DNA from 3 places in the Pelosinus sp. UFO1 genome. Region 1 is predicted to be linked to each of the others. Evidence: riboswitches for the same ligand, from Rfam matches in the RefSeq annotation. Region 1 holds a riboswitch; each other region holds the start of a gene.
What was found. A riboswitch is a leader RNA that binds a small molecule or an ion and turns the genes downstream of it on or off. The one in region 1 is predicted to bind FMN.
Positions count from the first base shown of each region.

Region 1 (4,381 bases):
TCCAAGCTCTGGAACTAACAGGGCATGATAATACATTGTTCTTTTATGTAAAGTTTTAAAATCAGACTGAAAACTTAGACTTTTTTTAGATTTAAAAACTTTGTTAATTTCAGTTTTCCATAGTTGATAATAATGAGAAGAAAGACCAAGGTCTGAGAGTTTGGTGCCAATCAGATTTTCGGCTAGTATACCCGTGATAATTTTAATTGCGGGATTTGCATAGATAAAGCAGAGGTTCCTGTCAAAACGAATGATAGCATCGGGAGAATTTTCAGCGAGAGATTTGAAGTCGTGTACACGTTGCCAGGGTGGAATCGGTTCTTCTATAGAAAATTTTCGCGGAGAATCATTCATAAAAAAACGTACCCCCATATACAAATAATATTTGAAATCCTTTGAAAGATTATTTGTAGCATAGCATTCGTCAAAGATAGATAGTTTCCCTTTAGATAATTTGTCGAAAAAACAGGAATGTAAAAAAATATACTATATTACTGTTATATCCAGTATGATATACAGTAACAAATTGGTAGCTTTACTTTACCGTAATTTTAAAGAAGGGAAAAAGGCACTTAAAAAAGAATAAATATTATATACAAGTTATATAAAGTATTATGCAAAAAGAAATAAATTCACAAAGGGGTTTTATAAATGCTCAAAATAGTGAAAAGATTTTTCCAAGAAGAGCATGGCTTAAATCAACGGGCAAGGGAAATATTACGGTATATTGGCCCTGGAATACTAGTAACAGTAGGATTTATTGATCCAGGGAATTGGGCTGCTAATATGGCGGCAGGGGCCGAATATGGATATAAATTGTTGTGGATGGTGACGCTGTCTACAATTATGCTAATTGTATTACAGCATAATGTGGCCCATCTAGGGATTGTCACAGGGCGTTGTTTATCCGAAGCAGCCACAGAATATTTGCGGCCCTTAGTCTCACGGACCGTACTCTTATCTGCAGTAACGGCTTCTGTTGCGACAGGTCTAGCAGAAATACTGGGTGCAGCGATTGCTTTAAATATGTTATTTCATATTCCCTTAAAGGTGGGCGCTATATTTACGGCTTTAGGATGTGGCTGGATGTTGTGGGCCAATTCCTATAAGCGATTAGAAAAATGGATTATGGGTTTTGTATCGATTATTGGATTAGCATTTTTATTTGAGCTTAGTTTGGTGAATATCAATTGGCCTGAGGCTGCTATTGGCTGGGTTTCTCCTGTCATTCCCGAAGGAGCTATGCTTGTAGTGATGAGTGTGCTCGGGGCAGTGGTAATGCCACACAATTTATTTTTACATTCCGAAATTATTCAAAGTAGGCAATGGAATTTGGAAGATGAAGCTGTCATTCAAAAACAGCTTAAATACGAGTTTGCAGATACTTTGTTTTCAATGTGTATTGGTTGGGCAATTAATAGTGCCATGATTTTAATAGCCGCAGCTGTGTTTTTTAGCAATCAGGTACAAGTCGAAGAATTGGAACAAGCTGAAATTATGCTTCGTCCCTTACTTGGAAATGCCGCAGCAGTTGTTTTTGCCATAGCACTATTATTTTCTGGTATTTCTTCTACGATTACAGCCGGTATGGCTGGTGGAAGTATTTTTGCTGGTATGTTTAGTGAGCCATATGACGTTAAGGATCGCCATTCCTGGATGGGAGTAGCTCTTACTTATGGTTTGTCAGTACTTTTAATTCTTTTTATTGAGAACCCTTTCCAGGGGTTGGTTTATTCACAGATGTTTCTCAGTGTTCAACTGCCGTGGACAATATTTTTACAAATTTATTTAACATCGTCAAAGCAAGTCATGGGCAAGTATGCCAATACAGGTTTGCAACAAATTATGTTATGGGCAATTGGTATTATTGTTTCCGTATTAAATATGATGTTGTTATGGGATTTCATTAAGTAACCCAGGTGCTATATTTTATATCTTGCATTTACAAATTGAATTTGCTACAATGTATCCATAATAATCATTTTTGAGAATGATTATCTCCGGGGCTGAAATTAAATAAATTGAAACATCTTCAGGGCAGGGTTTAATTCCCGACCGGTGGTAAGCAGTGGATTCTGCAAGCCCACGAACCGCAAGGTTGATTTGGTGTAATTCCAAAGCCGACAGTATAGTCTGGATGAAAGAAGATATACTAGCACATGATTAGATGTGTTTCCTTGTGCTACTAACTTCCCGAAGATATTTCGGGAAGTTTTTGTTTCTATGATTAAGGAGGAATCTGTGTGGTTTACAATACACGTTATATAACAAAGGTAGGAATCTTATCTGCAATTGCTGTCATTTTGATGTTTTTTGAGGTGCCGTTACCTATGATGCCAAGTTTTCTAAAATTGGATGCCAGTGAACTGCCTGCTATCCTTGGTGCTTTCCTATTAGGACCAATCGCTGGTGTTGGCATTGAGTTGATCAAGAACCTAATACATGGGGCAAATAGCCAAACGATGGGGATTGGGGAAGTTGCTAATTTTCTGGTAGGCGTATCATTTATTCTTCCGGCAAGCTGCTTATACCAGAGATATAGTAGTCGTAACGGGGCTATTATAGCTCTAGGCGTTGGAACAATTTCTATGATGTTTTCCGCTTCTTTATTAAATTATTTTATACTATTACCTCTTTATCAGGCAGTATTGCATTTTCCTCTTGAGCAAATTATATCCTTGGGGACAGTAGCCAATCCTCAGGTTGTGGATTTAAAATCTTTCATCACCATGGCCATTGCACCATTTAATCTGATAAAGGGAATTGTCATATCTATTTTTACCATGATGATTTATAAAAAAATCTTTCCCGTTTTATGTGAAAGATAAGAGATAGTGAAAGAGGCTACTCCAATACAAGGAGTAGCCTCTTTCACTATTCTAAAAAGTGCTCTTTTCTCTGTGTCCTCTGCTTCTTTGCGGTTTAAAAGATGTCAAACAATTATTATAGTTGTTTGGTACTTGGTAGTGTAAAACCTCTGCCCATGACTTCGACGGCATCTTGCACAATCATAAAGGCGTTAGGGTCTGATTCTTGTACAAGAAGTTTTATCTGACCAATTTGCGTAAGAGTTACAACAACAAAGATGACCTGTTTGTCTTGTCTTGTGAAAGCTCCTTCTCCACGAAGGATGGTAGCGCCGCGACCAACTTCTTTCAAAATCGCTTTTAAGATTTCATCAGTTTTATAAGAAACAATATAAACCGTTTTCTTGCGATTGATCCCTTCCACGACATTATCCGTAATGTTAGCGGCAATAAACATAGAGATTAATGTTAAAATGGCCAACTTGATGCCGAAGAGGATGGCAGCAATCAGCATAATCACACAATTAATGGAAAAGGAAGCAGCGCCAACATTCATAGAATAATACTTTTTGATAATGCTGGAGACGATATCAAGTCCTCCACCACTTCCGTTGGCTTTAAAAATCAGGCCAGAACCAATTCCTGTAATAATGCCACCGGTGATTGCTGAAAGAATCGGATCATCTACCACAGTGAAGTTTGCCAAGTAGCCTGTTGCATCGACAAAAAAGGAAAATAGGGCTGTTCCATAAAGGGTCTTTATAGTGTACTCTTTTCCCAAAAGACGATAAGCAGCATAAACAAGTGGAATATTCATTACAAGAATTTGCACGCCGATGGGGAATTTAAATAAATAATAAAGAATAATGGCGATGCCACTAACTCCACCACTCAAAAGATGGTGGGGGACGAGAAAACTATTAATAGCTACAGCGCTTAGCAGGCAGCCAACACCAACCGAGAGATATTGATAAATTTTATAGCGCATCTGTTCCTCCTATAGAAGTTTAATTAAGTAGTATCAATAGCAATCTTCAGGAATTGGCTATAGGGGGGAGTCGTTACGTAGGAAGTAGACGATCCTTATATCCGATTCCTGAAGAAATTTTACTGATATTTATTTACTCCCTGAAGTAGGGATGATTTTTACTATAGTTTGTTAATGAATCCTTGAATGAAAGGGTATTGATAGCTTTCCCCGTTGAATGCCTTAACAGCTGCCATAATAGAGGTTACGATGAGGATTAGCCACAAAATACCTACTATGGGGAGTAATAAGACTCCAATCAGGAGTGTACATAGCAGTCCCACAAGGCAAGAAGTAACTAATATGGCCAAATGAGCCACCAAAGATTGCTTAGCATGCTCGTAAACAAAAGGATCATTCTTTTTTAATAAAAAAATGACTAAAGGTGCAATAATAAAACCCAGACCGCCTAAAAAATAGGATATATGAGCGAGGATGGCTAGCAATTTTTGCTCTCCTGTAATTCCATTCATAAAAACACCTCCTAAGTATATTTTATAGTAGGTTGGTTCTTTTGTATATCCTATTCATAAAGATTGAAAATCAC
Region 1 is NZ_CP008852.1:512,104-516,484, forward strand. It holds gene UFO1_RS02155 (PAS domain S-box protein) at 1-354, opposite strand, end outside; gene UFO1_RS02160 (Nramp family divalent metal transporter) at 652-1,914, shown strand; FMN riboswitch at 2,025-2,153, shown strand; gene UFO1_RS02165 (ECF transporter S component) at 2,244-2,828, shown strand; gene UFO1_RS02170 (YitT family protein) at 2,944-3,795, opposite strand; gene UFO1_RS02175 (DUF4870 domain-containing protein) at 3,957-4,307, opposite strand.

Region 2 (4,381 bases), 2.0 Mb from region 1:
ATGATTGCAAATATAGATCAAGTTATTGTTACCTTTGCTGCAGTAAATCCAAATATTAATGCAGTTTTAGTAGATCGATTTCTAGTTCTGGCAGAAATGTCGGACTTAGATATAATCATCTGTATTAATAAAACTGATTTGGCGGATATGCAAGAATTAGAACCTCTTCTTGCATTGTACCGCAGTATTGGTTATACGGTTATTACATTATCTGCTAAATTGGGAATTGGTATTAGGGAATTACGAGATGCCCTTTCTGATAAAATTAGCGTATTTGCCGGTCCCTCAGGGGCTGGCAAATCCACGATTTTAAATACAATTGAAGAGGGGCTTACACTAGTAACAGGCGAAGTTAGTGAAAAAATTGGTCGCGGTAAGCACACGACTCGCTTTGCAGAGCTGTTACCATTAACTACCGGTGGCTTTGTTGTCGACACGCCTGGTTTTAGTTTTACCGAGTTTGATGATGTGAAAAAAAATGATCTTATGTATTATTTTCCCGAAATAGCAGCAATTGTACAGGAATGCAAATTTAATACTTGTCTGCATATGAAAGAACCCCAATGTGCTATAAAACAGGCAGTATTAGAGGGGCGTATTAATGAACAGCGGTATAATTCATATATTGAAATACTATCAGAAATTCAGGAAAAAAAGAAAGGATTTTAAATTATGATTAAAATAGCACCATCAATTCTTTCAGCTGACTTTTCTAAATTAGCTGAAGAAATAAAACGAGTAGAAGTAGCAGGTGCGGATATGCTTCATATTGACATAATGGATGGACATTTTGTACCTAATATTACATTTGGTCCTCCTGTTGTTGCGGCAATTCGCAAAGTATCTAAATTATTTTTCGATGTTCATCTTATGGTGAGCAATCCGCAAGATTTTGTTGAAGCGTTTGCAAAAGCAGGTGCTGATCTCTTAACAATTCATGTTGAAACAGCCCCTCATTTACATAGAGTTTTGCAGACCATCAAAGAGCATGGGCTAAAAGCTGGGGTATCTCTTAACCCCTCTACGCCACTTTCGGTAATTGAAGAAGTGCTTAGTGAAGTAGATATGGTGTTATTAATGACCGTAAATCCTGGATTTGGTGGCCAAAAATTTATTCCAAGCATGCTTGATAAAATTACTAGGTTAAAATCTATGATTTCCGAAAGGAATTTAGCTGTAGAGATCCAAGTTGACGGTGGAATTAATGCTGTAACTGCTCGCCAGGTAATAGCTGCTGGTGCTACAATTTTGGTCGCAGGATCTGCTGTATACCAATCAGAAGATATTAAAAAAGCAATTTTTGAAATTAAAGGCACTTGATTATTTTCATGAATACTGGTAACATATACATAATTGAATAAGGAGCCTTTGGGGCAAGGTGAAAAAGAGAAATCTTTTAACTCCTTACCGGCGGTGATTAGCCCGCGAGCCGTATGGCTGATCCGGTGGAATTCCGGAGCCGACAGTATAGTCTGGATGGAAAAAGGTTATTATTAAGTCTTTGATAAGGCTTAATAGCTATTGCATTTTTCTAATGTTCTATTAGGCTGTTAAAAAGTATTAAACTTTTTTAACAGCCTAATTTTTTTGGAGGGGTCAATTATGGATGAAGAGTATATGAGGCAGGCGCTATCTTTGGCTCAATACGCTACTGGCCGGACAAGTCCAAATCCTATGGTTGGGGCTGTAATTGTACGGGAAGGACGAGTTGTGGGACAGGGATGGCATAAGCAAGCAGGCACACCCCATGCCGAAATTAATGCATTGCAGCAAGCTGGAGAATTGGCGAAGGGGGCAACTATATATGTTACGCTGGAACCTTGTTCTCACCACGGTAGGACAGGACCATGTGCTGATGCATTAATCTTGGCGGGTATTACGAGAGTAATTGTCGCGATGGTAGATCCAAATCCTTTAGTAGCTGGACAAGGTATTAATAAGTTGCGAAAAGCTGGCATTGAAGTTGTAGAAGGTGTGCTGTCAAGGGAAGCTGCAAAATTAAATGAGGTTTTCATAAAGTGGATCTCCACAAAATTGCCTTTTGTCCATTTGAAAAGTGCAATGTCTTTAGATGGAAAAATTGCTTCTTACACAGGACACTCCCAGTGGATTACAGGGCCTGCTGCGCGAAATCGCGTACATACCTTACGAGATACTTGTGATGCAATTCTGGTGGGGATTGGTACTGTATTAGCCGATAATCCTAGTTTGACGACTCGACTATCGTACCAGGGGAAGAATCCGACTCGAGTGATTGTTGACAGCATGGCACGAACACCTCTGACGGCTAATGTAGTAACAGATGGTTTAGCCAAAACTATCATTGCCGTTACTGATAAGGCGCCAGGGGAAAGAGTCAATGCTTTGCGTGCTTGTGGCGTAGAAGTTCTGGTAGCTGAGAGCAAACAAGATGGTGTTAATTTGTCTTTATTATTTAAAGAATTAGGGAAAAGACAAATTACTAGTTTATTAGTTGAAGGTGGCGCTAGTATTAATGCTTCCGTGTTAGAGGGCAATCTAGTTGATAAGGTACATTGGTTTATTGCCCCCAAGATTATTGGTGGTAATAGCGCACCAGGACCAATAGCTGGTCAAGGAATAGCTGATGTTAATAAGGCAAATTTGCTAGAAGATATAGAAACAGAATCTGTTGGGGAAGATATATTAATTAGCGCCTATATGCGCAACCGGGAGGGACGAGATGTTTACCGGACTTGTGGAAGAATTAGGTAAAGTCAAGGCGATTGTCCGTGGTGTTAAATCTGTACGTTTAACAATTCAGGCTAGTAAGGTCATTAGTGATGTTAAGTTAGGTGATAGTATTGCTGTAAATGGAACATGTCTTACTGTAGTTGAGTATAATAATACTTGTTTTACTGCTGATGTTATGCCGGAAACAGTTGATAGTACTGCGTTAGCGAGTTTAAAAAACGGAGCAATTGTGAATCTTGAGAGGACTCTTAGCATTGGTGACCGTTTTGGTGGTCATATAGTTAGCGGGCATATTGATGGCATTGGAATGATTCGTGCTAAAGATGTTAATGATAATGCTGTTATCGTAAAAATTGAAGCAGGGCCTGAAGTGATGCGTTATATCGTAAAAAAGGGCTCTATTGCCATTGATGGTATAAGCCTTACAATTGTTGAGTATGGACAAGATTGGTTTACAGTTTCTTTGATTCCTCATAGTGCATCTGTCACTACCTTAGGATTTAAAAAAACAGGTGACACTGTAAACCTAGAAGCTGATGTAATAGGAAAATATGTAGAGAAATTGCTGGGATTACAGACTGCTGATAAACAGTCTAAAGCAAGTACTCTCAGTATGAATTTTTTACAGCAAAATGGGTTCACATCATAAAAATAAGTCGAAATACTTGGAGGTAAAAATGAAATTTAATACTATTTTAGAAGCAATTGAAGATGTAAAAAATGGCAAGATAATTGTGGTAGTAGATGACGATGATAGGGAAAATGAAGGCGATTTATTAATGGCTGCTGATAAAGTTACCCCTGAAGCCATTAATTTTATGGCGACTTATGGACGTGGACTTATTTGTATGCCAGTTATTGGCTCTAGATTAGACGAGCTTGGTATTGGTGCTATGGTATGTGAGAATACAGACAATCATTGCACTGCTTTTACTGTGTCTGTTGATGCACATACTGTAACAACAGGAATTTCAGCCCATGAGAGAGCAGAGACGATTAAAACAATGTTGGATCCGAATGCATTACCTGAACATTTTAGAAGACCTGGTCATATTTTCCCCTTACGCTATGTAGAAGGTGGTGTTTTAAGACGGGCAGGCCATACTGAAGCAGCAGTTGATTTGCCCAAAATGGCAGGGTGTTATCCAGCAGGGGTAATTTGCGAAATTATGAATGAAGATGGTACAATGGCTAGAGTGCCAGACTTAATGGAGTTTGTTGCTAAGCATAATTTAAAAATTATTACTATTGCTGAGTTGATAAAATATCGTAAAGCAAATGAGACATTTATTATACGTGGTGCAGAAACAAAAATGCCAACTAAATATGGCAATTTCCGCTTAATTTCCTACGAAAGCAAATTAGATAATCAATGTCACATTGCCTTGGTAAAAGGTGATGTAGCTGGCAAAAAGGATGTAATGGTACGCATACATTCTGAATGCTTAACAGGCGATGCTTTGGGATCATTACGTTGTGATTGTGGGGAACAATTGGAAAGTGCTTTAAAACGCATCAGCCAAGAAGAAGCAGGAGTATTAGTGTATATGCGGCAGGAAGGCCGTGGCATTGGTCTTGCCAATAAAATTCGTGCCTATGCATTGCAAGATCAGGGAAAAGATACCGTAGAAGCGAATGAAATTTTAGGCTTTGCGCCAGATTTAAGAGA
Region 2 is NZ_CP008852.1:2,529,227-2,533,607, reverse strand. It holds gene rsgA (ribosome small subunit-dependent GTPase A) at 1-669, shown strand, start outside; gene rpe (ribulose-phosphate 3-epimerase) at 673-1,320, shown strand; FMN riboswitch at 1,361-1,492, shown strand; gene ribD (bifunctional diaminohydroxyphosphoribosylaminopyrimidine deaminase/5-amino-6-(5-phosphoribosylamino)uracil reductase RibD) at 1,603-2,733, shown strand; gene ribE (riboflavin synthase) at 2,702-3,361, shown strand; gene UFO1_RS11890 (bifunctional 3,4-dihydroxy-2-butanone-4-phosphate synthase/GTP cyclohydrolase II) at 3,390-4,381, shown strand, end outside.
Region 2: another riboswitch for FMN. It lies ahead of ribD (bifunctional diaminohydroxyphosphoribosylaminopyrimidine deaminase/5-amino-6-(5-phosphoribosylamino)uracil reductase RibD); the one in region 1 lies ahead of UFO1_RS02165 (ECF transporter S component).

Region 3 (4,381 bases), 2.5 Mb from region 1:
AACATCTAAGGAATTGCCGAATGAAAGATATCGGTCTATAAAGAAATTAGGGAAAATGTACTTATATTTATTGATTGCAACACGTTTAGTTTTTTTTATGGAACACGTACCCCATGCTGTAAATGCGCCGATTGGTAACGATGTAATTGATGTTTCTAAATATTTATTTCAATTAGTTATAGGAAATGAATTTGTAAAAAGAATTAGTATTTTATTTTTAGCTCTCTATAGTATGTTCGTAGCTGTAGAAAGTTTTTTTGTGTTGCGTACTTGGTTCATGTGGCTTTATTCCAAAGTTACTAGGAGTAAGATGATTGAATAGTAGATAAGGAAAAAAAGTAAGAAGTGATATCTTTGCGGTAAGATATCACTTCTTACTTTTTAATTATTTATTTATACCGCTCAACATATTTTCCTAAATTGCTCGCGCCTTTATTTATTTCTTCTAAGTTAGCTGCGATCTCCTGAGTAGATGCTGCCTGTTCTTGGCTAATAGAGCTAGTATTTTCGATTGATTTATAGATATCGGAAACAGCCTTACTCATTTCTTGTAATGTTAACTGTATTTTCTTTGTTGCTTCTTGCGATTGATCAGCAAGTTTTCGAACTTCCTCAGCTACAACAGCAAATCCTCTGCCTTGTTCTCCTGCTCTGGCTGCTTCAATCGCCGCGTTTAGTCCTAAGAGATTTGTTTGCTGCGCTATGGTACGTATAAAACTAATGACCTGAACTGTTTCTTCATTCCGTTTTATCAAATCTCCTGCTAGCTGAATTGCTTTTTGCCCCGCGCTTGCTAGTTCACTTGCACTCTGAGCAACTTGCTCAACACTTGCTGAGGCTAATCCAGTTGAATTCGCTAATTTTTCAACAGTATCAACTAATTTAAGGCTATCATTTAAATCGATTCCAGAGCTTAGAGTCCCAATAATTTCTTTATTAACGCCATAAATTGGAGTGAAGATAGTCTTTATAGTACGACCATACACTTCAGGTGGAATATCTGCAAACGTTTCTTTACCTGTGTTAATACAGTCTTCGATAGTACTAATTCCTCTGATAGGCTTACCAGCAGGTAAATCAAGCTCAAACTCTTTTGCACGGTAGTAGGATAAGTATGCCGTTTTGTCTGTTAATCCAACAGCCATATCTTCCCGGACAATTTTGTTTAAGTAGGGAAGAACAATTTTAAAAGCCTCAAGTATTTTTTCGTTGGTGAGTTGCTCCATATTTACTACCTCCTAACAATTTCAGATTATCAATTCTATATCAAAATACAAAAAACCTTTAAAAAAAACGGTGAAAATTATCGAAATTTGTAATAATTTTATAATAGAATCCAGAAAAAGCAAAAAAGGCAGAGAATTAGAGGATTCGTCCCTCTTGACGGACACAAGACGATTGCAAGCTTGACAATATAAACCTTTAAGAATATTATTTAAATAGCGACTTATTCTCAGGGCGGGGTGAAAATCCCCACCGGCGGTATCTCAGTTTTACTGAGGAGCCCGCGAGCGCTCTTCTATAGGAAGAGGTCAGCAGAACTGGTGAGAAGCCAGTGCCGACGGTATAGTCCGGATGAAAGAGAGTAAGGCAGTCAACCAATTGATTCTTAGAAGGAATCAAGTTTTTATTTATGTTTAAAGTTGAACTGTCTTTTTCTGTGCCCTGATTCTGGTAAGTCCTACTAAATTATTAGGAGGAATATACTATGAATCAAACTTTACTAACTCATTTTGGAAACGCTGACAAAAGGGTGGAAAACGCTCTTACTGCATTGCGCAGTGGTCGTGGTATCTTAGTTACCGACAATGAAGATCGGGAAAACGAAGGTGATATTTTTTTTGCAGCAGAGTCTTTAACAGACGAACAAATGGCAATGTTAATTCGTGAGGGCAGTGGAATTGTCTGTTTATGTTTGACTGAGGAAAGAGTGCAGGCATTAGAATTACCGATGATGGTAGATATTAATACAAGCAGTTTTGGAACCCCTTTTACAATTTCTATTGAAGCAGCAAATGGAGTTACTACAGGTGTCTCTGCTGCCGATCGGGTTACTACAGTGAAAGCAGCGATTGCGGATCCTATAAGTCCAGAGCAACTTGTGCGTCCGGGACATGTTTTCCCATTAAAGGCCAAACGGGACGGTGTACTGGAGCGACCTGGACATACAGAGGCCAACGTTGATTTAATGCGACTTGCTGGTTTGAAACCTTTTGGCGTATTGTGTGAATTGACAAATCCTGATGGTACAATGGCACGGCTACCCGAAATCATTGCATTTGCAGAGAAGAATAATATGCCTGTGGTTACGGTTGACGATGTAATTGCGTATCGAAAAAGTAGAGAAATATTCGCATCATAAAGTCTAGTCCGAACCTCGGACCTAGGATGAAAGATCCTGCGGATAATATATAATGCCAAACACCTGCAAAGCAGCTTAGCTTGCAGGTGTTTGGCATTATGTTATTTCGTGGGGAATTATGTGATAAGAAAAATAAGTATAGCAGGAAGACTACTTGTAGGATTAGTTAAGGAAAACGTATCAGCGTAATGCTGTTACGTTTTTTGTATATACTAAATATGGCGTTGTATAGTAGCAACCTTTTTAAAAGAACGTTGAGGGTTTAGTTTCTTTAATAACGATAAAGTGGGTACACTACTCGTTCATTTAAGTACATTTTATAGTTCATTAAGAATTTTGTGAAATTGTGAGAAGCTTTAATTTCATTACATATTAGGGGGAGATAATATTGACGAATTTATTGGAAAATAAACGAACAGTAAATGAAAATTCGATTTCTTATGATTCCTATGAGACAATGGCAGAGTATTATTTTGAGTGTGTTGATACGAAACCATTTAATGCCTACTATGAAAGACCAGCTACCTTATCATTGCTTCCTGATGTTGCAGGAAAAAAGGTGCTAGATGCTGGGTGTGCTGCAGGATGGTATAGTAACTGGTTACTTACTAAGGGAGCTAATGTAACAGCGATAGATTTTAGTCCCAAAATGATAGAAATGACAAAGAAAAGAATTGGCGATAAAGCTGATATTATAAGAGCTGATCTCAATGAACCTCTTAATTTTATAAAAGATAAATCCATAGATATCATATTGTCATCTTTAACACTTCACTATGTTCGAGATTGGAATCTTGTGATGGCTGAATTTATTAGAGTATTAAAGCCATTAGGTTCTTTAATACTGTCTGTACATCATCCATTTATGGATTTTACATATTTTAATAGAGAAAACTACTTTTTAACAGAGATTATAGAAGATGAGTGGGAGACAAATAAGGGGAAAGTAAAAGTTCAATTTTACAGAAGACCTTTATCTAAAATAGTCTCGCCTATTTTAGATGCAGGATTTACCATTGAAAAGTTAATAGAACCTATGCCAACAGAAAAATTCAAAGAATTACATCCTAAAGTATACGAAAAACTAACCCAGAAACCTCAATTTCTTTTTTTGCGAGCAAAGAAGAGTAAATAAAATTTGTTGCATGCAGCACCTTGGTTTGTTATTATGCTGCAATAGTTTCCTTTGTATGGGTGCCAGTGGAGTTAAAGCGCACTAAAGAACCTGTATCTTCGACATAAGGATAAGAAAAACTTTATTTAATGAAATAAAGTTTATTTTAGAACTTTAGTTCGACACAATTTGCAAGATGTTTTACATATAATGGATAATGTGCTGAAAATAAAGAAAGAATGAAGGGATTTTGTCGTGGAAAATTTATGGTGTAAGATAGAGTACTTGCGGCATGAAATGCACGTAATGGCGCTCAAAAAAGGAATATCACATCCAGATGTGTTATTCGTTAGTCAAAGACTAGACGAAGCAATAAATGAATTATATAGAGTAGACCCCATTCAAAAAGCTGGATAGGTGAATGAGGTACATTCTTAGAAATAGGATAAGCTTTTTAAAAATGTATTGTGCCAGTATTTTTATTAATGTATAATGTGAAATTATACATTAAGGGAGTGGTATAAGTGATTTATCGTAAAGCTACATTTAAAGATGTAGAAAGTATGTATAATTTAATTAACGCTTATGCTGAACAGGGTCTGATGTTAGGGCGTTCGCGTAATATGTTATATGAAACGTTGCGAGATTTTATTTTGGCAGAAGATAATGGAGAAGTTGTTGGTATTGGGGCATTGCATTTAGTATGGGATTCACTAGCGGAAATCCGAGCAATGGCAGTTGCCCCCCATGTTATTAAATCGGGTATCGGCCGTAATATTGTGCAAGGCCTAATTGAAGAAGCGAAAGCTTTAGAGATTAAGACGATATTTACGTTAACATATCAGCCTAATTTTTTTGTTAAACAAGGTTTTATCGAATTATCTAAAGACCAATTGCCGCATAAG
Region 3 is NZ_CP008852.1:3,141,709-3,146,089, reverse strand. It holds gene UFO1_RS14940 (hypothetical protein) at 1-322, shown strand, start outside; gene UFO1_RS14935 (methyl-accepting chemotaxis protein) at 390-1,226, opposite strand; FMN riboswitch at 1,446-1,591, shown strand; gene ribB (3,4-dihydroxy-2-butanone-4-phosphate synthase) at 1,709-2,362, shown strand; gene UFO1_RS14925 (class I SAM-dependent methyltransferase) at 2,751-3,497, shown strand; gene UFO1_RS26015 (aspartyl-phosphate phosphatase Spo0E family protein) at 3,732-3,893, shown strand; gene UFO1_RS14915 (N-acetyltransferase) at 4,001-4,381, shown strand, end outside.
Region 3: another riboswitch for FMN. It lies ahead of ribB (3,4-dihydroxy-2-butanone-4-phosphate synthase); the one in region 1 lies ahead of UFO1_RS02165 (ECF transporter S component).